One region of the Rossellomorea marisflavi genome, then DNA from elsewhere that is predicted to be linked to it. Evidence: riboswitches for the same ligand, from Rfam matches in the RefSeq annotation. Region 1 holds a riboswitch; the other holds the start of a gene.
What was found. A riboswitch is a leader RNA that binds a small molecule or an ion and turns the genes downstream of it on or off. The one in region 1 is predicted to bind cyclic di-GMP.
Positions count from the first base shown of each region.

Region 2: it holds a riboswitch for cyclic di-GMP, as region 1 does, so the genes downstream of both, K6T23_RS20265 (anti-repressor SinI family protein) here and K6T23_RS01435 (EAL domain-containing protein) in region 1, are expected to answer to the same signal.

Region 1 is NZ_CP081870.1:253,851-265,952, forward strand. It holds gene K6T23_RS01395 (GNAT family N-acetyltransferase) at 1-393, shown strand, start outside; gene K6T23_RS01400 (HAD hydrolase-like protein) at 457-1,125, shown strand; gene K6T23_RS01405 (polyphosphate polymerase domain-containing protein) at 1,239-1,922, shown strand; gene K6T23_RS01410 (DUF4956 domain-containing protein) at 1,944-2,645, shown strand; gene K6T23_RS01415 (CotH kinase family protein) at 2,658-4,502, shown strand; gene K6T23_RS01420 (FUSC family protein) at 4,688-6,898, shown strand; gene K6T23_RS01425 (DUF4097 family beta strand repeat-containing protein) at 7,171-8,031, opposite strand; gene K6T23_RS01430 (DNA-3-methyladenine glycosylase) at 8,206-8,817, shown strand; cyclic di-GMP riboswitch class II at 8,881-8,963, shown strand; gene K6T23_RS01435 (EAL domain-containing protein) at 9,029-9,736, shown strand; gene K6T23_RS01440 (ABC transporter permease subunit) at 9,861-11,855, shown strand; gene K6T23_RS01445 (divergent polysaccharide deacetylase family protein) at 11,917-12,102, shown strand, end outside.
Region 2 is NZ_CP081870.1:3,919,117-3,931,218, reverse strand. It holds gene mreB (rod shape-determining protein) at 1-212, shown strand, start outside; gene K6T23_RS20300 (flagellar hook-basal body protein) at 279-1,091, shown strand; gene K6T23_RS20295 (flagellar hook-basal body protein) at 1,149-1,967, shown strand; gene K6T23_RS20290 (DNA-directed RNA polymerase subunit beta) at 1,983-2,240, shown strand; gene fabZ (3-hydroxyacyl-ACP dehydratase FabZ) at 2,342-2,776, shown strand; gene K6T23_RS20280 (class D sortase) at 2,825-3,388, opposite strand; gene K6T23_RS20275 (helix-turn-helix domain-containing protein) at 3,385-3,678, opposite strand; gene K6T23_RS20270 (LPXTG cell wall anchor domain-containing protein) at 3,924-4,586, shown strand; cyclic di-GMP riboswitch class I at 4,902-5,024, shown strand; gene K6T23_RS20265 (anti-repressor SinI family protein) at 5,056-5,208, shown strand; gene K6T23_RS20260 (helix-turn-helix domain-containing protein) at 5,258-5,578, opposite strand; gene K6T23_RS20255 (YwpF-like family protein) at 5,676-6,116, opposite strand; gene K6T23_RS20250 (single-stranded DNA-binding protein) at 6,378-6,740, shown strand; gene K6T23_RS20245 (hypothetical protein) at 6,759-6,923, shown strand; gene K6T23_RS20240 (DEAD/DEAH box helicase) at 7,108-9,927, opposite strand; gene K6T23_RS20235 (SWIM zinc finger family protein) at 9,920-11,545, opposite strand; gene K6T23_RS20230 (alkaline phosphatase) at 11,648-12,102, opposite strand, start outside.

The DNA of each region.
Region 1 (12,102 bases):
GTAAAAACTGTACCAGGCAACCCGGCGAAGAATTGGGTACCGGCCTATCACTTCAACATGGCTCTGAAGGGTTCCGCCACGCCGATCGGGGTCATCGATCTTCGCATCGGCCATAACGAGAACCTCTACTATGGAGGGCATATCGGCTATGCCGTCCATTCTGAGCACCGTGGCCACCACTATGCAGGGAAGGCGGTGCTCCTGTTGAAGGAACTTGCACTCGCCCACGGTATGGAAAGGATGACGATCACCTGCAATCCCGATAACATCCCGTCCAGGAAGACGTGTGAATATGTGGGAGCGGAGCTGAAGGGAAGCGTAGCCGTCCCTCCCCATAATGATCTGTACCAGCGCGGGGAAAAGGAAAAATGCATCTATGAGTTAGTTTGGTAGAATAATAGGCAATCAATTCGTTCAAACGTTTGTTTAATTTCAATTGTAGGGAGAGCATGCATTATGAAGAAAACCGTCATCTTTGATATGGACGGAACATTATTCCAGACAAATAAAATCCTCGAGGCGTCCCTCGTGGATACGTTCGATCATCTGACCCGTGCCGGCAAATGGCAAGGGGCCGTTCCTTTGAAGGAGTATCAGAATATCATGGGAGTCCCCCTCCCGAAAGTATGGGAGACGTTGATGCCCGATCATTCAGAAGGGGATCGCCTTGAAACGGATCGGTACTTCCTTGAGAGCCTGATCGCTAACATCCACGGGGGAAAAGGCGCGCTCTATCAAAACGTGACCGAGCTTTTTGAACGATTGGGCGCAGAGGGCTGTCTCATCTACATAGGCAGTAATGGGTTGAAGAGGTATTTGGCCGCCATCGTTGACCACTATAAGCTCGACCGTTGGGTTGCAGGAGTCTTCAGCATCGAGGAGATCGACTCCCTGAATAAATCCGACCTTGTCGGAGCCATCCTGGCAGAAGCGGGGGATGGACCTGCCGTGATGGTCGGGGACCGCCTGTCCGATTTCAACGCAGGGCGCGATAACAACATCCCGTCCATCGGCTGCCGGTTTGACTTTGCCCGGGAGGAAGAACTGGCATGTGCCGACTATGTCATCGATGATCTGTTGGATGTAGTGGAGATCATGAACAAGGCTGAATATGTAACGGAGTGATAGAAGGATCCTGATTCTGAATGAATCGGGATCTTTTTTTGTTTATCCGACATCCCCCTGACACATTCGCTCCCTACAATACAACTATAGACCAAGCGAAAGGAGGAACGAATATGAGTCAAATCGGAAGAAAAGAACTGAAATTCGCCATTTCCATCCCGGAATATTACATCCTGATCAATAAGCTCAAGTGGCTGATGACGAGGGACAAGAATGCGGGACGGGACGGTAAGTACCATATACGAAGTGCTTATTTCGATAATATAGACGACCGGATCCTGACGGAGAAGAAGGAAGGCTACCTGAACCGTGATAAGTACCGGGTGAGGATCTACAACCTCTCCGCATCCGTGATCCACCTTGAGCGGAAGAGTAAGCGGAACAATCAGACGTTCAAAACAAAATGCCCGCTGACGAGGAAGGAATATGAAGCCATCCGCCGGGGAGAAACGGAGTGGATGGAGGACGACGTGAGACCCCTCATACGCGATCTGTATGGGGAGATGACAAGACGGCTGATCAAGCCGGTGGCGGTCGTCGACTATGAGCGTGAAGCCTTCACCTATCCGTATGGAAACGTCAGGATCACCTTTGATCAGAACATCCGCACGAGCCTGAGGAATACGGCGATGTTCGACCGGAACCTGCCCATGGTACCGGTCATGGAAGAGCCCCTCATCATCCTTGAGGTGAAGTTCGATGAATATCTTCCGGATATGATCAAATATGCCCTCCAGGCAGTGGATACAAGAACGGAAGCCTACTCGAAGTATCAGCTCAGCAGGATGTTCGGATAAACCAAAAATAGAATAAGAAAGATGAGGTACACAAACGTGAATGAACAAATCAATTTCAGTGATATTTTTAAATCCAGTTTCATCGAGAAGACGACGTCGTTCAGTCTGACCGACTCCATCATCGGTCTCGTCGTAGCTTTCTTGATCGGCCTTTTCATCTATGTTGTTTATAAGAAGACATTCAATGGGGTCATCTATTCCCATTCTTTCAATATTTCCTTGCTCATCATGACGATGGCGACGGCCCTTGTGATCATGGGGATCTCGAATAACGTCCTCTTGTCCCTAGGTATGGTCGGTGCCCTATCCATCGTCCGGTTCAGGACACCGATCAAGGATCCCATGGATCTGGTCTACATCTTCTGGTCCATCGTGTCGGGAATCCTTTGCGGAGCAGGGTTCATCCCTCTTGTTGTCATCGGTTCTGTCCTGATCGGGATCGTGCTCCTTGTATTTGTGAACAAAATGACAGTTGAAAACCCGTTCCTGCTGATTGTGAAGGCAGGCGGTGGAAGCAGCAGTGAAGCAATCGAAGCAGAACTCAAAAAGCTGACGTCACGCTATCAGTTGAAATCTCAATCCTTCATGGGAAGCGACGAAATGGAAACGACGTATGAAGTCCGCATGAAAACAGGCGAATCGGCCATGCTTGCTGAACTGAAGGCATTGCCGGGAATCAAATCCGCCGTCATGGTGAGCTATGATGGAAACTTCACTGCATAGGAGGTGGAGGGAATGATCGGGAAAAAGATGGTGACTGTGGTCTTTGCCCTCCTCATGCTTACCTTCGTGGCCAGTGTATATGTCCTTCCTGCCGTCGGACTCGAGGAGAAGGATACGTCCACCTCCTATAAACAGACAGTCTTTAATGAAAGCAAGGTGGGGCGCGTCGATATCGAAATCGATGAAAACGACTGGGATGATCTTGTGGAAAACGCAACCAAGGAGGAATATAAGCGGGCGACCGTGACCGTCAACGGCAAAAAGGTGAGTGATGTGGCCATCAGGGCGAAGGGGAATTCTTCCCTGACGTCCGTTGCCAATAGTGACTCGGACCGGTACAGCCTGAAGATCGATTTCGATCATTATGACAGCTCGCAAAGCCTGTATGGCCTCAAGAAATTGAATTTGAACAATAACTATAGTGACTCGACGCAGATGAGGGAATTTGTTTCCTATGAAATGATGGAAGAGATGGGGATCGCAACGCCTGCCCACTCTTATATGTACGTGACCATCAACGGTGAAGACTACGGGCTTCTCCTTGGAGTCGAACAGGTGGATGAAACATTCCTCGCAAGCGAGTTCGAATCCAATGACGGGTTCCTGTTCAAGCCGGATGGGGTCGGTTCCGATCTTCAATGGATCAGTGATGATCTAGACGATTACACGGGTATCGAGCTGAAAACGAACGAGTCCAACAAAAATAAGTCGACCTTCACCGATATGCTTGATGCCATCAACAACGGCGGTGACCTTGAGGAGTATCTCGATGTTGATGAAATGCTCCGCTATTTTGCCGTCAATACAGCGCTCGTCAACCTTGATAGCTATCAGGGCCAGATGAAGCACAACTATTATCTCTATGAAGAGGATGGGACATTCTCCATCATCCCTTGGGATTATAATATGTCCTTCGGAGGCTTCGGCGTCGGAATGGGCGGAAGAGGCAATGAGGGAGAGAACGACCTAGCGGATGGGGAACAGGCTGAAGAGCCTGGCAACCAAGCTGCCGATCAGAACGGTGCTCCTCAAGGGAAAGATGGGAACGACAAGCGAGGCATAGGTGGGGGGATGATGACGAGTCAGCTCATCACCGACTCTGCCATCGACTTCAGTGTGAGCGAACCCGTTGCCAATACGACTCTTGAAGAACGTCCACTGCTCAATGCCCTCCTTTCCAACTCAGAGTACAAGGAGAAATACGAAGAGTACTTGAAGACATTTGCCGAGGAGATCTTCACAGAGGAACGCGTATCCGAGATCACGAACAATTTGGCGACGATCCTCACCACTTATGTCGAGAGCGACCCGACCAAATTCTTCACAACGGATGAATTCTTGAAAGGCTTTTCCGGCGACGAAAGCCTGGCAGAATTCACAAAGCTGAGATCCGAGTCGATCCTTGAGCAACTTTCCGGCGAACGGACGGTTGAAAGCCAGGCGGGATCCAGCAGTCAGGGGCAAGGAGCTCCGAATGGCGGGCAGGTTAATCGAGAAGCAGGAAATCAGCAGGATGCGAACCAAGAGAATCCCGCGGCAGATGACAATGCCCCCCAAAATGGAGCGCCGGCAGGAAATGAACAGGACGGTGCGCAGGCTCCTCCGGCCCAAGGGGGGCAAAATGGTGCTCCTCCTGATGCAGGGAACGAGCCACCTGAAGGGTTCGATCCCGCCGATAAACCTGATGGATTCAACCCCGGGGATGGTCCCGGGGGAGGAGGACCACAAGGGAACGGAGCACAGGAAGAAGCCGTTGATTCGACGGCGGCCCTCACAGTGAGCGGAGTCTCCGTAGCCGTTCTACTGCTTGGCCTCGGTGTAGCATGGCGTTTTAGAAGAAGACGCGGCTTCCGTTGAGTCCATGACAAGCAATATCCTTTACCGCCTCGTCCGAAACCCGTATAATTAAAAGAATAAACTATTCGCGATGACACCTATACTAAGTAACCGGATAGCCCTCTGCGGCTCTGGTTACTTTTTTGTTAGGGTGGGTACGATAAAAATGGATTATAATCGCAGGACGAGTAAAGGGTTTGATGACAATGAGACAACTACATCGACAACATATATGGCTTGGACGCTTCCTCGCTTCCGATCCCGGGAGGAAAAGGCTGCAGCAGGCAGGCAAGACAACGCTGAGCCTCATGACTTCGGTATTTATCACATTATTCCTATTGAAAATGAATGAGTATCCGTCCATTACACCTGCCATCGTTTCAGGGATGGTGGGGATGTTCGGTGTCCTGATCGTCTTGGATGATACGGACCGGAAGAAGAAAGTGACGCTGCTGTGCATCGCCGTTTCAGTGGCAGGGGGGATCACCGTCGGTTCCCTGTTAAGCCATCATCCGTATGCCGTCAACATTTTCCTCGTGGCGGCCATGTTCAGCGCCTTTTATTTCTCCCGCTTCGCCGTCCGCTATTTTTCCATCGGGATGGCCTCTTTCATGTCGATCTACTTTTCATCCGTTCTGAAGCTCGACGCATCTCATCTGCTATGGTTCTATATCGGAATCGGGATCGGGGCGCTCAGTGCCTACATGTATCAGTTCCTTCTATTCAAAAGTTCTTCCTACGTATTGAAAAGGAGCCTGATTTCGTTCCATATCCAGTCGAATCTGACATTCACCATCCTGTTGAAGGCAATGGAAGATCCAAAAATCAGTGAGAAGAGGAAGAAAAGTCTCGATCGAAACGTTCGTAAATTGAATGAGTATGCGCGGACGCTGTCGGGTGATATCAATGAAAGTGATCTCAAGGAGCTGTACCCGGGAATTGATGTTTCTGAACTCAGGCTCTACGTCTTTGACGCGGAAATGCTGATCCAGACCCTATCGGATTCATTGAAGAAGCTGAAGGAGCTGAAGGCGTTCGAGCAGGACGAGATCCGCCAGCTATTGATGCGGGTCATCCGTTCCCTGCGTGATGCCGATGTCCTGGCACAGGACTATGAACCGAAGACACTCGAAGAAACCGAACGTGCCCTTCAGGAGCTGCGGTTGATGCTGACGGATGTCCTGAGGGATCAAGAGGATCTTCCAAGATGGATCTATCTTCTGCGCCGGATCGAGTCCATCTCGAATCACGTCCTCCAGGCAGCCCTTACGATTCAAGAAGCCTTGAAGGGAGAACGGGAAATCCCTTCTGAACAAGAAGAAGATGACTCGGAAGAAGAAGAGAAGGAAGACGAAGAAGAGTCAAAAGGGTTGAAGCCGTCTACGAGAAAAGCAATCCAGGCATTGATTGCAGGGATCCTTGCCATCGTGGCAGGTGAACTGATCGCCCCCGCCCAGCCGTACTGGGTGCTGTTGACGACATTCATCATCATGATTGGTACGGAGACGGTGGGAAGAACCTATCTGAAGGCATTCCAGCGTTCATTCGGTACCGTCATCGGGGCACTCGTCGGCTTCGGGGCCGCGACCCTTGTATCGGGCGTGAAGCCCCTTGAGGTGGGACTGCTTTTCTTGGCCCTCTTCCTATCATTCTACTTATTCCCCGTATCCTATACGCTCATGAGCCTGTTCATCACCATGCTCATCGCCTTCATGTACGATATTCTCCTTGGCGGGATTTCAGTGGGGCTTATGGGGGCGAGGGTACTTGATACAATCATCGGCGCCTTCATCGCCCTGATCGTGTCGGCTTTCGTTTTTCCGAAGAAGACAAAGGCCAAGGTCACGGATACATTCGATGAGTTCTTCGAGGAGCTCGGGGAATATGTGGAAAGCTATCTTTCTTCCTTCCTGAAAGTGAAGAAGAAGCCCCTCGCGGACCGGGCATTCGATCTCGACCACAAGGTTCAGGCGATCAAGGACGAAGCCCAGTCGATCCTTCAGCGCCCAGGTGCCATGACCCGGACCGGACTCGGACGGTGGATCACCGTTGTCATCGCCGTCAATTATTATGCGAAGCATCTGCTGGCTTCTTCCCACAGAAGGAACGAGCCCTTCCCGGAAGAATTGCAGAAGGTAATCGGGGTGACGAGCGAGAAATTGACGCAGAACATCGAAGCGGTCCGACTCATGATGAAGGATCCTTCCGCGCACTGCAGTCTCTGGGATCTTTCAGAGGAACGGAGAGAAATCGAAACCCATGCCCCCGGTAGGTTGAAATCACATATTGATGTCATTCATCATGTGTACTATGTTTGGAAGATCAATCAGTCCATCGTTGCTCTCGGTGAAGAGCTCGGGGGAAAAGTGAATTTAGAAGAGGAAAAAGAGATTGGGACAAAACAAAAAAGGTCATGACGAACAATATCAGTATGGCTTCTATATACCGCTCATGATTTCCGTGCAAGACTTCGCTTTCCGCGGGTAGCCCGTGAGCCTCCTCGGCAAGCCTGCGGGGTCTCACATCAGCTACTCTTCCCGCTGGAGTCTTCGTCTTGCACTCCAATCAACCGCTAGGATCAAGTAAATCGTAATGGTCATGAAACAAATCAAAAACCCGAACTATCTCGGCAAGATAGTTCGGGTTTTACTATGACTAAAACACTCTTGTTCCAGCCTCTTTTTTGGGTTTACCGAATGATCATATGTCCGCTGGAGAGGTCTACATTGATGGAATGTTTTCCCGATCCTTTCGTTCCTTTGATAGACCGTTCACTGCTTGTTTGATCCTTCAGTTTGATGGTGTTGAGGATATCTCCGCTTCCTGCCTTCCCGTTCAGTTTGAAGCTTGCGTCTTCAGGCAGATTAAGGTCCGCATCGCCGGATCCGACCGTGAAATCCACATCTCCCGAAAGTTTTGTCATGGATACCGACAGATCACCTGAAGAAACCGATCCTTTCAATGGTCCTTCATAGCCCGTCAGAAGCACATCCCCTGAGCCCATATCAACCAATCCTTCCCGGGTTTTGATATCCTTACCGACAAAATCTCCGGATGAGCCCTTATATGTGAAGGATCCGGTGTTGAAATTCCCGATTTTCATATCGCCTGAGCCGATCTCGGTCTTCAAGTCGCCCAGGGACATCATTTCGTCCGGTATGAAGATCAGTTCTCCTGAGCCGACCTCGATCTCCAGATTGTTTTCGTAGTTTTGAGGAAGAAATACAATTGTATCAAATTTTTTGTTGTTGAAGCCGATATAAAAGATAGGCTTCATTTTGACTTCAAGGTTGATTTCGTCTCCTTGATCTTCAAGGTTAACGGTGCCTTTTCCGTTGAACTCGACCCTGACTTCATCATCGTCCGTTGTCACGATCTTCGTATCCCCGCTTCCGAGCGACAAATGGATGAGCTTGGTCCCGTCGTTCACTTTTACACTGTCTGAGGTTTTTTCACCTTTGGCAAACAGGGTGGTTCGATCATTCAAAATGAGGAAGATCGCACCTAATGCCAACAAAGCCACTACGATGGCGAATGCATTCTTTTTCATGTTTCCCTCTCCTTGGTTCGTTTTTCCAATCTTTCTATAGTGTAAGTGGAGAACCATTATTCTGCAATGCGCCCCCGGATCAATTTTTTATCCGCCTCTGGTCTTAGTGGAGAGTTTGAACCCTGATGAAATGGGGGAGTATGCAGGATGAGAGGAAATGAAAGGTGGGAAACCATGACGACGCATCGTGTGTTGGAACAGACTTTTTATGAACAGCCGACGCTTGAACTTGCCAAGTCCCTTCTCGGCTGCTTGATGGTGAAAGAAACGGAGGAAGGCACCGTATCGGGCTATATCGTCGAGACAGAGGCGTATATGGGACCTGAGGATCGTGCAGCCCACAGCTACGGTAACAGGAGGACAAAACGGACTGAAGTGATGTTCGCGGAATCGGGCCGGATCTATACGTATGTGATGCATACCCATTGTCTCGTCAATGTGGTGAGTGGGGGCTCAGGGGTGCCGGAAGCGATCCTCATCCGTGCGGTTGAACCTGTAGATGGCCTTGAACTCATGGCCAGCCGGCGTGAAGGACACTCCATGAAGAATTGGACGAGCGGTCCGGGCAAGCTGACAAAGGCCATGGGCATCACCATGGAAGACTATGGGGGAAGCTTCCTTGAGCCCCCGTTGACCATTCATGAGGGGTACCTGCCGGAAAGAATTGCCGAAGGGAAGCGGATCGGCATTGGTAATAGTGGGGAAGCAAAGGATTATCCCTGGAGGTTTTGGATCGAAGGGAATCCCTACGTATCAAAGGGTCGCGGACAAAATTCAGAAAAATAGGAATTAATACCCCCATAAACTATTTCGTTTATGGTATATTTTACTTATATAATCAACCTCACCGTCTAGTGGGAAGGCGTTGAACCTGAATGTCCGATGGGCGCTTGCATTCAGGGGAGCCAGTAGCGCAACCGACCGCATATGAAGTTTATTTCTATGTGGTTTTTTTGTACCTGATTGTTCAAAAAATACAGAGAGATAAGGGGTCCTAATGAATATTTTCAGCATCTTTCAAGACGACTTGATCTATCACGAATTCCAGCCCTTGTACAAGCTGGGGCATCAACAGTCTCTCTATGCGTATGAGGGGCTCCTCCGAAATACGTTCAATCAGAATCCGGAGCACGTGTTTCAAACGGCCATCAAAGCCAATATCCTGTATAAGCTCGACACCCTGTCCATCACAAAGGCGATGGAGAGCTTCGTGAATACCGGCCTCGACTGCAAGCTGTTCCTGAATATTTACATCACGACCATCCTGCATCCGAGTTTCCGTCATTACTTCGACCATCTGATGAAGACCCACCCTTCGATGGAAGGGAGGCTCGTCCTCGAGATCAACGAATCCAGTGCCGAGGAACTTTGGCAGAACCCCTTATTAAAACAGGCGTTGAAAGGGTTGAGGGAGTATGGTGTATGGTATGCCATCGATGATTTCGGGCAGGGGACGTCTTCCATCAAGAAGTCCATGGAATATGAGCCCGAAGTGATCAAGCTTGATCGCTATTTTGCCATGGATCTTGCTCAGGATCCCAAGAAGCAGCGATTCCTGTCGTTCTTCAGCCAGTTCTATTCGGAAGATACCCTCATTGTCCTCGAGGGGATCGAAAAGCAGGAAGACATGGAAGTCGCCCTTGAGATGGGGATTGCCATCGGGCAGGGCTATCACTTGGGCAGGCCGGGAAAACTGCTAGCCTGATCAAGGTGGCTGGGTTTGGCAGGTATCGTGCCTCTCCCTATCTATTATTTACAGAAAATAAATTAAATTGAAAAATCTTGAAGGGGAGAGTAGGATAAAGGAAAAAGAAAAAAAGGGGATCCATATGAACAAGTACCTTTCTGTACCATTGCGTTTCATTCTTTATTACATATTGGGGATTCTCGGAATCCTGGGCGTGAGCGTTGCACCACAGGTTCTGAGTGAAAAAGGATTGTATAACTTCGTCGCTTTCATTGAAGAATTCCTCAAGTTCACCATCTATTTCGCCGACCCGGGAAACTGGGAATATAACTACAAGGGACAAGTCGACTCCCTTTTCAATGTCCTGTGGGAGCCTTATCTGTATTCCATGACCATCATTCTTGGAGCCATCGCCCTGGGCCTTGTGCTGGCGGTGATATTTGCCGTAATTACCTTTTTCCTCCCGACTCCGCTTTCTTCCACGTTGAAGAAAATCCTGAACTTCATGGAGTCGGTTCCGGATCTGCTATTTGCTTTCCTCCTGCAGCTATTCATCGTTTTCTTTTTCAAGAAGTACGGCATCATGCTCATGGAATTCACGGAGTTTGACGGCGTGCAGATATACGCGGCTCCGATCTTCACCCTCGCCATCGTGCCGATGGTCTCCTTCTTCAGGATCCTCCTTCTCGTCATGGAAGAGGAAATGGTGAAAGATCACATTGAATTTGCCAGGAGCAAAGGGCTATCCAAAAGCCGCATCCTCTTCTCGCATGTGATGAAGAATATTACACCAAGCTCCTTCTATCATGGGAAGCTTATCATCTGGGGGACCCTGTCGAGTTTATTCATCATCGAAACCCTATTTGATATGAGGGGAATCACCTTCTATATCACTCAGGACTTCAGACCCGTCGTGATTGCGTATGCCCTGATCCTTCTTTTCACTCCGTTCTTTTTTATTTATCAAGGGGTGTACCTGTGGATGAACCGTGCTGCCGTGATCGATGATTCTCACTACCGGATCAAAAAGGACAAGGTCAAGTTCTCAGAATGGAAGATTTGGGGGTTCATCGCCACTTCGTGGAGGGCTTGGAAGGTACATATGAAGAATCCGAAATTTGCTGGAGGATTCATCATCATCTTCGGAATGATTGTGTATAGTTTCTGCCATTCCTTCTTCAAGGATGAACCTGTCGGCAAGCTTTACTATGTAAAGGATGATGCAGGTACTCTTCTTAGCGTCCCGCCTCATGCACCATCAGAGTTCATGGCGCTCGGATCCGACTACAATGGCTTCAGCATCCTGGACCAGTTAATCGTCGGAGCGAAGTTTACGCTCATCTTCGCCCTTGTGGTGGCGCTACTGCGGGTTGTAGGTGGCTTCTATCTCGGGGTTGGCTATCACTTCTTCTTGAATGAACGCAGGAAGAACTGGGTGAATAGAATCGTGGATTCAATCCACTTCCTGCCGTTGAGCCTCATTGCGTATCTTCTATTAAGACCGGTGCTGTGGGGATTGACATTCGAAGGATTCCAGCACTCCCTGTTTGAACGGCTCGTCTTCGAGGCCATCGTCCTGACAATCTTGGTGCTGCCTCTGACGATGGTATTGATCGGCAATGAGCTGAAGCTGATCGGACAGCAGGACTTCGTCGTTTCGGCCAAGCTTCTCGGAGGGAGTAACCGCCATCTGCTCTGGACACATCTGTTCCCGCATCTCGCGCCGAGGATGTTTATCCTGTTCGGGCAGCAGTTCATCCAAACGATGCTCATCCTGGTCCATATGGGGCTGTTCTATCTATTCCTTGGTGGCACCATCGTATCAAGGGGGCTCCTTCCCGATCCGCCGAAGTCGGCTACATTTGAATGGTCAGGGCTTATCAGTTCTTCTAAACAAGCACTGATGACAGAGAAATATTGGATCGTCCTATTCCCGCTCATCGCCTTCATGATCGCCATCTTCGCCATGCAGCTGGTGGTCCAGGGCGTCAAGGAGATCCAGCAGGCCAAGGTCGGTGTAAGGGTGAATAAGAAACCGATCAAAGGATGGAAAATGTGGAGTAAGAGTGAAAAGGCAAAGGTGAGCCCACCTCTTGAAGGAGACTTCACCTTGACGCATCAGAACATCAAGGGATGATGTCCACCCGGCATGAAATCCGAAACGGAGGGACATGTTAAAGGAAAAGGAGTGATGAACGATGAGGATACTGCTCATCAGCTTGACGCTGTCTTTTTCTTTGACAACGACGGGGTTTGCAAGGGACATCCTGCCCCTGCCCGCCCATAAAAAGGAACTGGCCATCGTGATCGATGACCTAGGGAACGATATGGAGGGAACGAAAGATATCCTTGATACAGAGGCGACGCTGACGATTGCTGTCATG
Region 2 (12,102 bases), 630 kb from region 1:
AGAAGACTCCGCCAGAACTATCAGCGGATATTATCGACCGCGGTGTGATCCTGACAGGAGGGGGAGCGCTTCTTCACGGTATGGACACGCTTCTTGCGGAAGAATTGAAAGTACCTGTACTCGTAGCTGAGAACCCGATGGACTGTGTAGCGGTCGGAACGGGTCTGATGCTTGAGAATATCGATAAAATTTCACGCCGTAAAATCGGCTGATCGACTGAAATAGTCCGGTGAGGTTCCGATGTAAGAGAAGAGACAATAAGAAATGAGGTGGACGTTATGTTCCGAGGATTCTATACGGTGGCATCCGGCATGCTGTCACAGCAGCGGAAAACCGAAATGCTGACCAATAATATCTCCAATGCCAACACGCCGGGCTATAAAGCGGACACGGCTGCGATGCGGGCTTTCCCTGAAATGCTCATGCAACGCATGGACTCGACGACCGTCCCGACCGACAATCGACTGTCCCTTCCTCTTCACCGGAGTATCGGGAGCTTGAATACGGGTGTCTATATGCAGGAAACCATCCCGACCTTTACCCAAGGTGACCTGCAGGAAACGGGCAATGCCACGGATATCGCCTTGATTACGGGAACCCTTCCAGATGAGGGGGGAGCCGTCCTGTTCACCGTTGAAGGAGATGGCGGGGAAGAGCGATACACAAGAAATGGGAATTTCACAGTCAACGGCAACGGATTCCTCACTACCAATAGCGGGCACTATGTCCTTGATGGGAACGGGGAGCGGATCCAGCTTGATTCCGACGAATTCAGCCTTGGCGACAATGGGGAGATTCTGGTGAACGGAGCACAGGAGTCTTCACTTGGCATCGCCTACACAGGAAATGCGCAAGACCTGGTGAAAGAAGGGGACGGTCTTTTCTCTTCTGAAACAGCTCTGACCCCTGCTCAGGCAGGCACCTTCACCATGGTCCAGGGTCAGCTTGAACGATCGAACGTCGATGCGTCCAGGAGCATGACTGATATGCTTTCTTCTTACCGTGCGTTCGAGGCGAATCAGAAGGTCCTTCAGGCGTATGATCGCAGCATGGACAAAGCGGCGAATGAAATCGGGCGTGTGAATGGGTAGTAAAAGATTGTCAATGAAATTCGACAGGAGTTACCTTATAATAAAGGGGACAAAATCATGAACCGGACGATGGTGACAGCCACAAACACACTTGGTCAGCTTCAAAAGCAGATGGACTTGATCGGGAACAACCTATCGAATGCCGATACCACCGGCTACAAAAAGAGGGAAGCTACGTTTTCCGATCTACTGGTCCAACAGGTGAACAACCAGCGCGTGGACCGCTTTGAAGGCGGCAGACTCACTCCTCTTGGCGTCAGGGAAGGAAGCGGGGCACGACTATCCAAAACTGCTTTGAACCTCACACAGGGCACCCTGAAGGCTACGGGGAGGTCCCTGGACTTTGCCCTGAAGGATGAGCGTCAGTTCTTCAAAGTGGATGATGGAACCGATGTCCGCTATACGAGAGACGGTGCCTTCTACTCCACTCCCATGGAAAATGGCCGGTCCATGCTCGTGAATGCTTCGGGATTCCCGATCCTGGATGAGAATGATGATCCGATCACGTTCTCGGATGAAGCTTCCACCTTCGAGCTTGGCGATAATGGCGTGCTGAGCATCATAGGGCCAGCGGGGACCGAGAACGTAGACCTCGGCATTGTGACGATCGCCCGTCCCCAGTTCCTCGAACAACTCGGCGGTAATCTGATCGGACTGAGGACCGATCTAGGTGTGACCCGGAACGAAGTCTTGACGAATCTGACCGGTGCCGGGCGAACGGGCATTTCCATCAGCCAAGAGGCCCTGGAAGCATCGAACGTGGATGTGGGCAAGGAAATGACGGACCTGCTGAATGTCCAGCGTTCCTATCAGTTCCAGACACGATCCATCACCATGGCCGATCAGATGATGGGATTGGTCAACGGTATACGCTAAAGGAGTTTTGAACAGATGAGCGAAAAAGAACTGTTGCAGGAGCAACCAACTGAAGAAACGAAGACAGCCGAGGAACAGGCTGCACCCAGATGGGTACGGGTACGCCTTTTCCCGATCTGGCTCCGCGTCCTTTTATTCCTCGTGCTGTTCGCCGGGTTTCTTGCCCTTGGAGCCGTTTTTGGATATGCCGTCATCGGTGACGGAAAAGCCTCTGATGTGTTCAAAGCCGAAACATGGCAGCATATTGCAGACATCGTCAAAAAAGCAAAATAACGAAAAGGCCTCTGAAGCTCAGGGCCTTTTCTTCGTTCTATTCCATTCTCCCCTTCAATTCTGTACAATAAAGGGGACATACCACTGTAGGAGGACCATTCATGTTAGATATCAATGAAATCAAAGACATCATCCCGCATCGCTATCCTTTTCTTCTTGTGGATCGCATCCTCGAAGTAGAAGAAGGGAAAAGCGCGATCGGCATCAAGAACGTCACAGCCAATGAAGAATTCTTCAACGGTCACTTCCCGGACTACCCGGTCATGCCGGGCGTGCTCATCGTCGAGGCCCTTGCTCAGGTAGGAGCTGTTGCTATGCTGAAGAAGGAAGAAAACAGAGGAAGACTTGCTTTCTTTACCGGAATTGATAAGTGCCGCTTCAAGCGTCAGGTGAAACCAGGGGATCAGCTCAGACTTGAAGTCGAAATGGTCCGCTTCAAAGGTGCCATCGGAAAAGGGAAGGGCGTTGCCACCGTTGACGGGGAAGTAGCCTGCGAACTTGAGATGATGTTTGCCCTTGGAGAAAAAAGCGAATAAAGCAAAAAGCCGATCCGCATATGGATCGGCTTTTTTCATGGACAGGGATCAATGGACGGGGCGCGCATGGATGATGTAGCGCTGATCGGTACTGGAGAGGTACTCGAAGGGATAACAGGTTGATAATGTCAGCATCTCTTCCCCCGCTGGCTCCATCACTGACAGATCGTCCTGATCCACGATCACACTGCCTGTGATCCGATAGGTGAACGTCCCTTCAGCTAGGCGGATCTCCAGTACATCTCCCGGCTTCAGTTCACCCATCCGTGTGAATACTGTATCACGGTGGCCTGCAAGGAAAATCCGTTCTCCTTCCCCTGGAAGTGCAGTAGAGGGCACATGACCGACCCCCTTCTCCAAATCATCCTCATCAGCCCCCGTCACGATGGGTACCTCCCTGTCAAGAGCCGGGATGCGCAGAATCCCGATAGCTTCCCCGTTCTCCCGATCCTCTGAGGGAGTCCCGGCACCCGCACTGATGGCCTTTTGGGCGGAAACCATTGATTCATCACGAGCGTGCTTCTGCTCCTGAATGCCGAAGAGGGAGGCACCCACATACACAAGACCTGTACAAATCAGTAAAATCCCAATGACTGAGATCCATTTATTCATAGCCATCCTTGGAGAAACCCAAAGAAATCCTTCTTTGTAAGTCCGCCTTCAATCGCCTGCTTGAGCGAGGCGATCCACTCTTCGAGCTCCTCATCTCCTTCCAAAAGTATTGCATCCAACGAAACGTCGAGGGCACGGCTCAGCTTCTGCATAATTTCCAAGGAAGGGTTTTGCTGCAAGCCCCTCTCGATTGAACTGATATATGATTTGGAAACCGATGATCGCTGGGATAGTTCATTGATGGTTATGTTTTTCTTTTCACGAATTTCCTTTAATCTGCTTCCTAGCATAGGTCGCTCTCCTTTTTGATTGAGTGATTTCATTATAATGAACAAAATTTCTTTTATAAAGTACAAAACATTCAGAAAACGAGAGACGGAATGAGGATAAGGGAGAAACAGATGGAATATATATCCTAAATCGCTTCATATGATGTTTTGAGAGGTTTCGCTTAAACCGTATACTACAGATAGGTGTTCATTAAAACGAACGACATGTTTGATAGAGATTACATTTCAGATAAAAAGGAATGAACATGATGAAGCATCGGATGCTCTTTTATATTCTTTTTCCTCTCCTGTTCGGTTTCTTTACTCTCTCGACGGCTCATGGGGAAGGTCCAGGGATGACGATTGAGCCTAGCGGATCCTATCTGTTCGATATCAAGAATGCCAAACCTGGAGATTGGGTAGAACGCTCGCTTACCGTCCATAACGAAGGCGATGAAGACCTTGCTTACACTCTTACTGTGAGAAATCTATCGGAGACGGATATTCTATACAACGAATTGGATATGACGCTGCTTCATGGCAACACCATCCTGTTCGATGGGAAATTGAAGGATGCATCTTCCTTCAAAGCAAGGGAGCTTGCGAAGGGCTCAGGAGATGAACTGCTCCTCATCGTTAAAATGCCCTATGAGCTTGGCAACGAGTTCCAGGGAACCGTGGCACGATTCGAGATCCAGGTTCAGGCCTCCTCCTTATTCGCTCCTGACAAGGGAGTGAAGGATGTTGAGGGAACGAACGGTGGGCAGGTGATCCCTGCGGGAGGCGGCCCCTCACCGACAGGTTTCCTGCCGAACACGGGAACGGATCTTTATCGATGGCTGTTGATCGGCGGCCTCCTTATGACGACGGGGATCATCGTCCTGGCATGTAACGTCCTGATGAAACGAAAATCTGAAAGTGCGGGGTGAAGGGAATGTTCAAAAAAGATTGCAGCCGATGTATGCGTCCATCTTTCAGCAGTGCCGAGAGCGGGGAGTGGATCTGTCCAGCGTGCGGATATGACCTCACGGCACTTCCGGTCAAACCTCCTGTAAGTTTCAGGGAGATTTCTCAGACCGCTGATTCGACAAGGAAAAGCAATAGAATCAAGAATTTTCTGAATAGTGTGTAATAATTGGTTATTATGATGGAATTTAGGGTATAGAATTTTTACTGAGCCGACAAAATCCAACATCTTCTTCCGCAGATGAGGATTATAATGGAATTAAATCCACAGTCAGGTAATCAGATAAAGGCAAACCTGCTGAAAGGCAGGGACGCAAAGTCACAGGTCTAAGGTTGGACATATGCGCAATGATTCCCGTCAGCAGGAGCGTATCGAACACTAGGATGGCTGGATTGCCTGAAATACAGTCATGTATTTTGGGAGGAGATTAAATGGGCAATCGTGAATTGGATCAAGAATGGGTAGAGTTGATGAAAGAGGCAAAAACAGCCGGGATAACGCTGAGGGAGGTCAAGGAATTTCTTGAAGAACCACAAACAGATCGTTCGCATAAAAAGTATGAGAGCATCGGATCAGTCCTCTGAAGAGTCCTTCCGATGGAAAAAGTCTTGAGAATAGATGATTCTCAAGACTTTATTTTTGTCCAAGCTTCCATTTATTGAATTCGATGAATTCCCGAAATTGATCTTTGGTGATACCGGAATCCATGGCTTCTTCGGTGATTTTCATCCATTCATAGTCCAGTGGTGTTTCTTCCGGAGCATCATGGAGAAGGGCATCCATGGAAATTCCTAGTGCTGCCGATACTTTTTCAAGGAATTGAACGGACGGATTCTGTTGAAGGTTTCGCTCAATGGAGCTTAGATAGGACTTGGCGACGCCTGCCCGGTCAGCCAGCTCCGTCATGGACATCTTTTTTTCCGTACGGTATTTCTTTACTCGTTCTCCGATCAATGAGCTCACCTGCCTGAGGATTTTCGTTCTCGTTGTTATTAGTATAGCAAAATACAGAGAAAGGCTCTATTTGTTTTTACATAATTGTGTATGTTTATCAAGTACCGGCCTTTGAGTTGGCAGGAATCCTCGGTTTTTCCACCATTTTATCTCTGAATGCCTGCAACAGTTCTTCCCCAGACATCCCTTTTTGAATCAAGTCGTCCAACAGGAGTTCGGCGTATTCATTCTTCTGCTTTTTCAGCTTTCCTTCAAACATGATGCTGATATTTGCACCGAGCTCTTTGATGCATCGGATCGACGTCATGAAGGCGGCAGGATCGTTCCCTTTGTGGGAGATCACCACCTGGATCTCAAGGTCCTCGCTTTTTTGCTGGGCCTCTTGGAAGAATTCAATATGATCATTGGTCAGGAGGGTTTCTACGAGCCATGTCTTCTTGCCATCTTCTTTATTGATGATCAGTCCATCCACGATATCAACATCCACGAGTTCGTCGTTTTGAACTACCTGCAGTGAAACCACCTTGAATGTTTTCATCACCGAACCTCCTTAAGGGTTTTTAAAAATTATATCATATGAAGAGGCACACCCCTAGCTCAATTCGCCAACGAGAAAAATCACGCTAGAGGTGAATTTTGCATTTTTAAGGTGGATTTCACCGGTAAAAAGGAAGTTTCCCTAGGAGAAACTCCTGTTATTCTCTTTCATGCCCCTATGAATTTGATGAATTGACGATTTTACAAGTGTGCAGGGAGGGGCTATGATGATAACAATTTCAGAAGAAAGGAGTTAAAAAAAGTGATCAATCAAGTGACGCTTGTTGGCAGGCTGACGAAGGACCCCGAGTCCAGGAAAACCCTTGAAGGAAAATCGGTCCTCAATGTGACTGTGGCCGTGAACCGGCAATTCAAGAATCAGCAGGGGCAGATCGATACGGATTTTGTCCTCTGCACGCTGTGGAACAGGGCGGCGGATAACACGGAAAAATACTGCCGGAAGGGGTCCGTCATCGGAGTGACTGGAAGGATCCAGACGAGATCCTACGAAAATGAAACGGGAAAGCGCACGTATGTGACGGAAGTGGTAGCCGAGAACGTCCGTTTCCTCGACAGCAAGCCTCCCGAAGAAACGAGGAAGGAAGCGATCGAGATCCCATTTTGATGAAGAGGAGAAGAAGGTATGAAAGAGCTGGAAACACGAATCGATCGCTTGGAGCAATTGAACGAAGACCTCATCAAGAAAGTGGCCCGCACCAATGTAGAGAACTTTTATCTATCCCAACGAATTACCGCCCTTGAACAGGGTTATGAATATGCAGGCCCTTCCTTGATCCCCTCATCCTAAGAATCCCTAAGACTTTTACGTACCACCAACCTATACGCTTGAACCTCGAACCACCAACCTCTGTAAAGCTTCTTATATAGAATCAATGAACCCCTCAATTTCCCCTACTATTGACCGGTCTTCCACGAAGACCGGATTTTTTATGCGCAAAACAGGCCATCCGGTGTTTCCGGATGGCCTGATGTTATTCCAATACGAGTAGGGATTGGAGATCCTGGTCGGATAGCTCCGTGACCCACTGGTCGCTGCGGATGATTTCATCGTTGAGCGCTTGCTTTTTCGTAAGCATGGCATCGATCTTTTCTTCGAGGGTTCCGGAAGCGACGAGCTTGTGGACGTGGACGAATCGTTTTTGCCCGATCCGGTAAGCCCTGTCTGTCGCCTGATTCTCGACTGCCGGGTTCCACCAGCGGTCATAATGGACCACATGGTTGGCGGCGGTCAGGTTCAACCCGGTGCCTCCTGCTTTCAACGAGAGAAGGAAGATGGGAAATTCCCCGTTCTGGAAGCGATCGACGAGTTCGTCCCGTTTGGCTTTCGCCATGCTGCCGTTAAGGAAAGGCGCGTCGACATTAAATTCTTCTTTCATCATGTCCTGAATCATTTCCCCCATGGAGATATACTGGGTGAAGATAAGGCATGCTTCTCCTGAATCGAGTGCCGTTTCCACGATGCTCCTCAACTTCTGCATCTTCTCCGAACGGCTCAGGATCGACTTGGGATCCGGCTCCTTCAGATAGAGGGCAGGGTGGTTGCACAATTGCTTGAGCTGATTGAGCATCTGCAGGATCAATCCTTTGCGCTCGAAGCCGCTCAGGGTTTCGACTTTGGCCAGGGTATCCTTGACGAGCTGCTCATATAGGGCCGCCTGCTCAGCCGTGAGGGCGCAGTATTCCTTCTGCTCGAGCTTTTCAGGGAGATTGAGCTCGACCTCTGGATCCTTCTTCGTCCGTCTCAGGAGGAACGGTTTGATCTTGGCTTGCAGGGCTTTGACCCTTTCTTCGTCTTCATCCTTTTCAATCGGTGCAATATAGTGCTTCTGATAATAGGTGAATCCACCAAGATACCCCTGATTGAGGAAGTCGAAGATCGCCCACAGCTCCGACAGGCGGTTCTCCATCGGCGTGCCGGTCAGGGCGATATGATGATTCCCTTTAAGCTTCCGGATGGCACGGGATTGTTTCGTGTTGGAGTTCTTGATGTTCTGGGCTTCATCCAGTGAGATGGAGCTCCAGGTCACCTCTGACAGCTCCTCGAAATCCAGATGGGACAATCCGTACGAGGTGAGGAGCACATCGACTCCTTCGATGGCCTTTTGAAACTCTTCGCCTTTTGCCCGGACTTGCCCGTAATGGAGTCGTACATTCAAGGATGGGGCGAATTTCTCCAGTTCGCGCTGCCAGTTCCCAAGGACCGATGTTGGCGCAATGATCAAGGCAGGGAAATCTGCCTTTTCATGCTCCTTCACATGAAGGAGATAGGTGATGAGCTGTACGGTCTTTCCGAGTCCCATATCGTCGGCAAGACAGGCACCGAACCCGAACTTCCTCAGGAATAGCATCCAGCTCATCCCGAGCTCCTGGTAAGGCCGGAGCTCACCGATGAAGTCATCGGGCGTAGGCGTGATCGGGATGGTGGATACGTTCGTCAGCTGATGGATCATCTTCTTCATGGAACGGTTCAGTTCAAGCTGGATGCGGGCATACTTTGTCCCGTCTTCATCTTCCCCTTCTTCGGTCATGCCGCCTTCCCCGTCATCAGGGACAAGCTCCTGCTCGAGCATATCCTGAATCGAGATTCCTTCTTCCTTTGCTTTGGTCATCATCTGCTGGATGCGCCTGATCATGGCGGGATCGAGCTTCATCCACTGTCCGCGAATCTTGACGAGGCGGCGCTGGTCTTCCACGAGCTGGTTGAAATCCTCTTCAGACAGATTGACCCCGTTCATGGACAGACGCCAGTCGAAGTCGAGCATGGCATTCAGTCCCACGAAGGACGGACGGTAGGTCGTATCGGTATTCTTCAATTTTGCTTTCACGAGTACCTGTGCATCCTTCATCGCTTCCCACCAGGACGGAAGGAGGATCTCGATATTCAGATCGATGAGCTTCTCACTGAGGATCGAAAGGAAGTCCCAGGCATCGTGTTCACCGAGGCTCGTGCGGAGCTTCCCGTCTTCATCCTTCAGGATCGGGAGCATATTCCCCCAGCGCTCCTGTTCGGCGCTGACTTCCTTCAGATGAGGCTTCCAAGTGGCGGGTACCGTATCCTCTAACAGGGAAATCACGCGGCTGGTCCGCTTTTTGTCCCGTAGAATCGTTTCGAGCTGCCATGTGTCTTCTTCATCCAGTGGCTCTGTGATGCGGAGGCCGATGGTGAAGGGGAGATCCTGGTCTTCGCCGCTGACCCACTCGCTCCAGCGTTGCTCGTCGAAATAGGCGGAAAGCTCTTCAGGCGTCAGGGTGCTTTCCTTCAGCTTACGGATCCGCTTCATGGCACCCGACCCTCCGGCGTTCATGGCGTCCTGTAGGGAGGTTTGGAACCACCCATCCGTCAGTTCCTTCACGTTCCTGCCATCTGGTAGGGTTTCGTCCCAGAATTCGCTGTTGAAATTATCCCAGACTTCATCGGGAACGTGGAACTGGAGCCCCTGCTCCTGCCATTCATCGAAGCGGGGAAGCCATTTTCCCGCTTCGATTGCTCCGAGGAGGATCGGTGCGACAGCAAGATAGGCTTGCCCGGATTCATTCCAGTCCCAGCTTACAAGGGAGCTGAATCGTTCACCTGCCAATAAGGTGAGGAAATCCCAGTGCCCTGCAGATACACTCATCCCATCTTCTTCGATGAGGGTCCCGTAGTAGCTCTCTTCATGCCAGAGGAAAAGCTGGCTCTTCCATTCAACCGGGTGAATCCATTCCCCGTTTTCATTCTGTGCGGTCAGCACAAAGCGTTCGCCATATTCAGATGGTTCAACATTAATCTTGACGGAAGACAATTTAAGCATCGATTAACTTACCCTTTCTGCATTCTTCTTGGAAAGCCCGGAGGCGTTTGAATCTATCTAGGATATAGGACAGGAATTGGTCCCACTTATCCGTCTGCTTCAGCTTCCGGTAGATGGTCCGAATTTTTTTCATGTAGCGGACCGCCTGCCTGTAGCTATCACGGTTCTTCTGCTCGATTGCGTTCATGACCCCGCTGAAATAAAGGGGGAGGGCGAGTTCCGGTTGTTCCTTCGTGAGATCCTTCAGTCCCATCCCTTCCATTTCAGGAATGCTGTAGTTCATATAACGCTGCAGCTCTACCCATTCCTTGTACTCCTTTACATTGATCAGATATTCATTGTAATGGAAGAAGCTGTACGGAAGCATGGCAAGGAGAAGTTCCTTGACGAGCAGCGGATCTTTTTCCGTGAGCCAGTCCATGGGCATGATGCGGATGAACCAGCGGACGAAACGGGACGCTTCGAACTGATCGAGGTATCCGACATGTTCCGGGAGTCGCTCAAGGAGGTGCCTGACAAGGAAAAGTCCCGCTTCGTACCGTCTGCCGGTGAAGAACTTGCGCAGCCAAAATTCAGAGAACGAAACCAGTTCACTTCCTAGTCCCTTTGCCACTCCATCGGCTTTGTCGAATTCTTCAAGCATCAGATAGTGGTGCAGGAGGGCAAGGTGACCGAACGTTTCAAGGTCTTCACCCGACTCAGAGATCCGTTTGATTTCCTCCTGTCTCCAAGCCTTCTGTTTAAAGAGGAAGTACCAGAGGAAACGATACACTTCGGCCTTGATCAAGGTGCTGTTTTTGGTGGAGTCACTGAGCCACACGGTTTTTTCCTTCAAGAAAGCAATATATGGATCGAAGCTGAACGGCATAGCATGCACAGACATCTTCTCCAATGCATCCTCCATTTCACCAAGGAGATAATCATACATGCTGTATTGCTCCGTACCGGCCTTCACGCCTTTTTCCTGAAGGAAGCGGTCGAGATGGATCGTCAGGTAGAGCGTGGCATACAGCTTGTAAAGGGGCTTCCATTCACGCTCGAAGGGTGACTCCTTCATGAAACGCTTCATGATATTCTGTACGAGCACATCCATGATATAAGGCTGCCTCTGCAGAAGCTCAAAGTCATCCGGCTTCAGGAGGGTATGGAAGTAATCCCACCACTCCTCAGGGGTGTTCCCCCGTGTTTTCCGCTCTTTGAGCAGGTCGCTCGCTTTCTTCAAGCCCCCGTGCTTCTTCATCAGGTCTTCAAGTCCGCCGGCTGTATCGTGTTTTCCGCTCCGCCAGTTGCCGACCCACTCGCTGACGCTGCCCGTCTTATTCAATAAGAACAAAAATACGGCCAGCTGATGGCGGCAGAACACGTCCTGAGGGCAAGAACAGGAAGAGATGAGGGGGAAGGTGAAGTTCAGCTCCACGGAGACGGGCGTCACATCCTGGACCTGGGCCATCACTTCTTCATCGCGCACCTTCACCTGTGAGACCGAATTCTGCCTGAAGAGCATGAGCCCTTTGGAAACGATATTGCGGTCCGCTTCACGTTTAGGGTCAAGTACTTCCTCGAGGGATTCGCTCACGTGATAAAGTTGTTCCTTCAGTTCCTCAATACGAATCGACATCAGCTAACCTCTCCAATCTATAAAATCGCATTCTTTTATTATAACGCAAATCGGGTGCGAAGAGGAGGGAAGAGGGGCCGCTGTATTTTTTGTCGAAGTGCCCTACATGGAATCCAAGTGGATATAGAAGGTCTTCCCGTTGAAAACCGTGACGCTTTTCAATGGGATTTTGTCATCATTCGACATGTAGTAGTTCTTGTTTTCAGGGAATCGGAGGATCGTTTTCCCTTTCTTGGCCAGCAATTCGGGGTTGGCTGTCCCTGTTTTCAACGTGACCTCGTATCCCTGTTTTTCAAGAGAATCTCTTCCATCTACATACCAGGAGCGATAGGTGTCCAGGGAAAAGCCGAGGAAGTCAGCCATGATCCCGGGGAGATCGGTGTTTTCATGAAGTCCCGAAGGCTTGCCGGGACCGAATGCATAAAGGAAGACATCTTCACCTGTATGTCCATGGGTGGTGAATCCGAGTCCAGCTTTTTGTGAAAGGGAGGAGGTCATCTGTGCTTTCAATTCCTTCTTGGAAGGGCTCCATCGGCATGATTGAGAGTCCAGGCCGT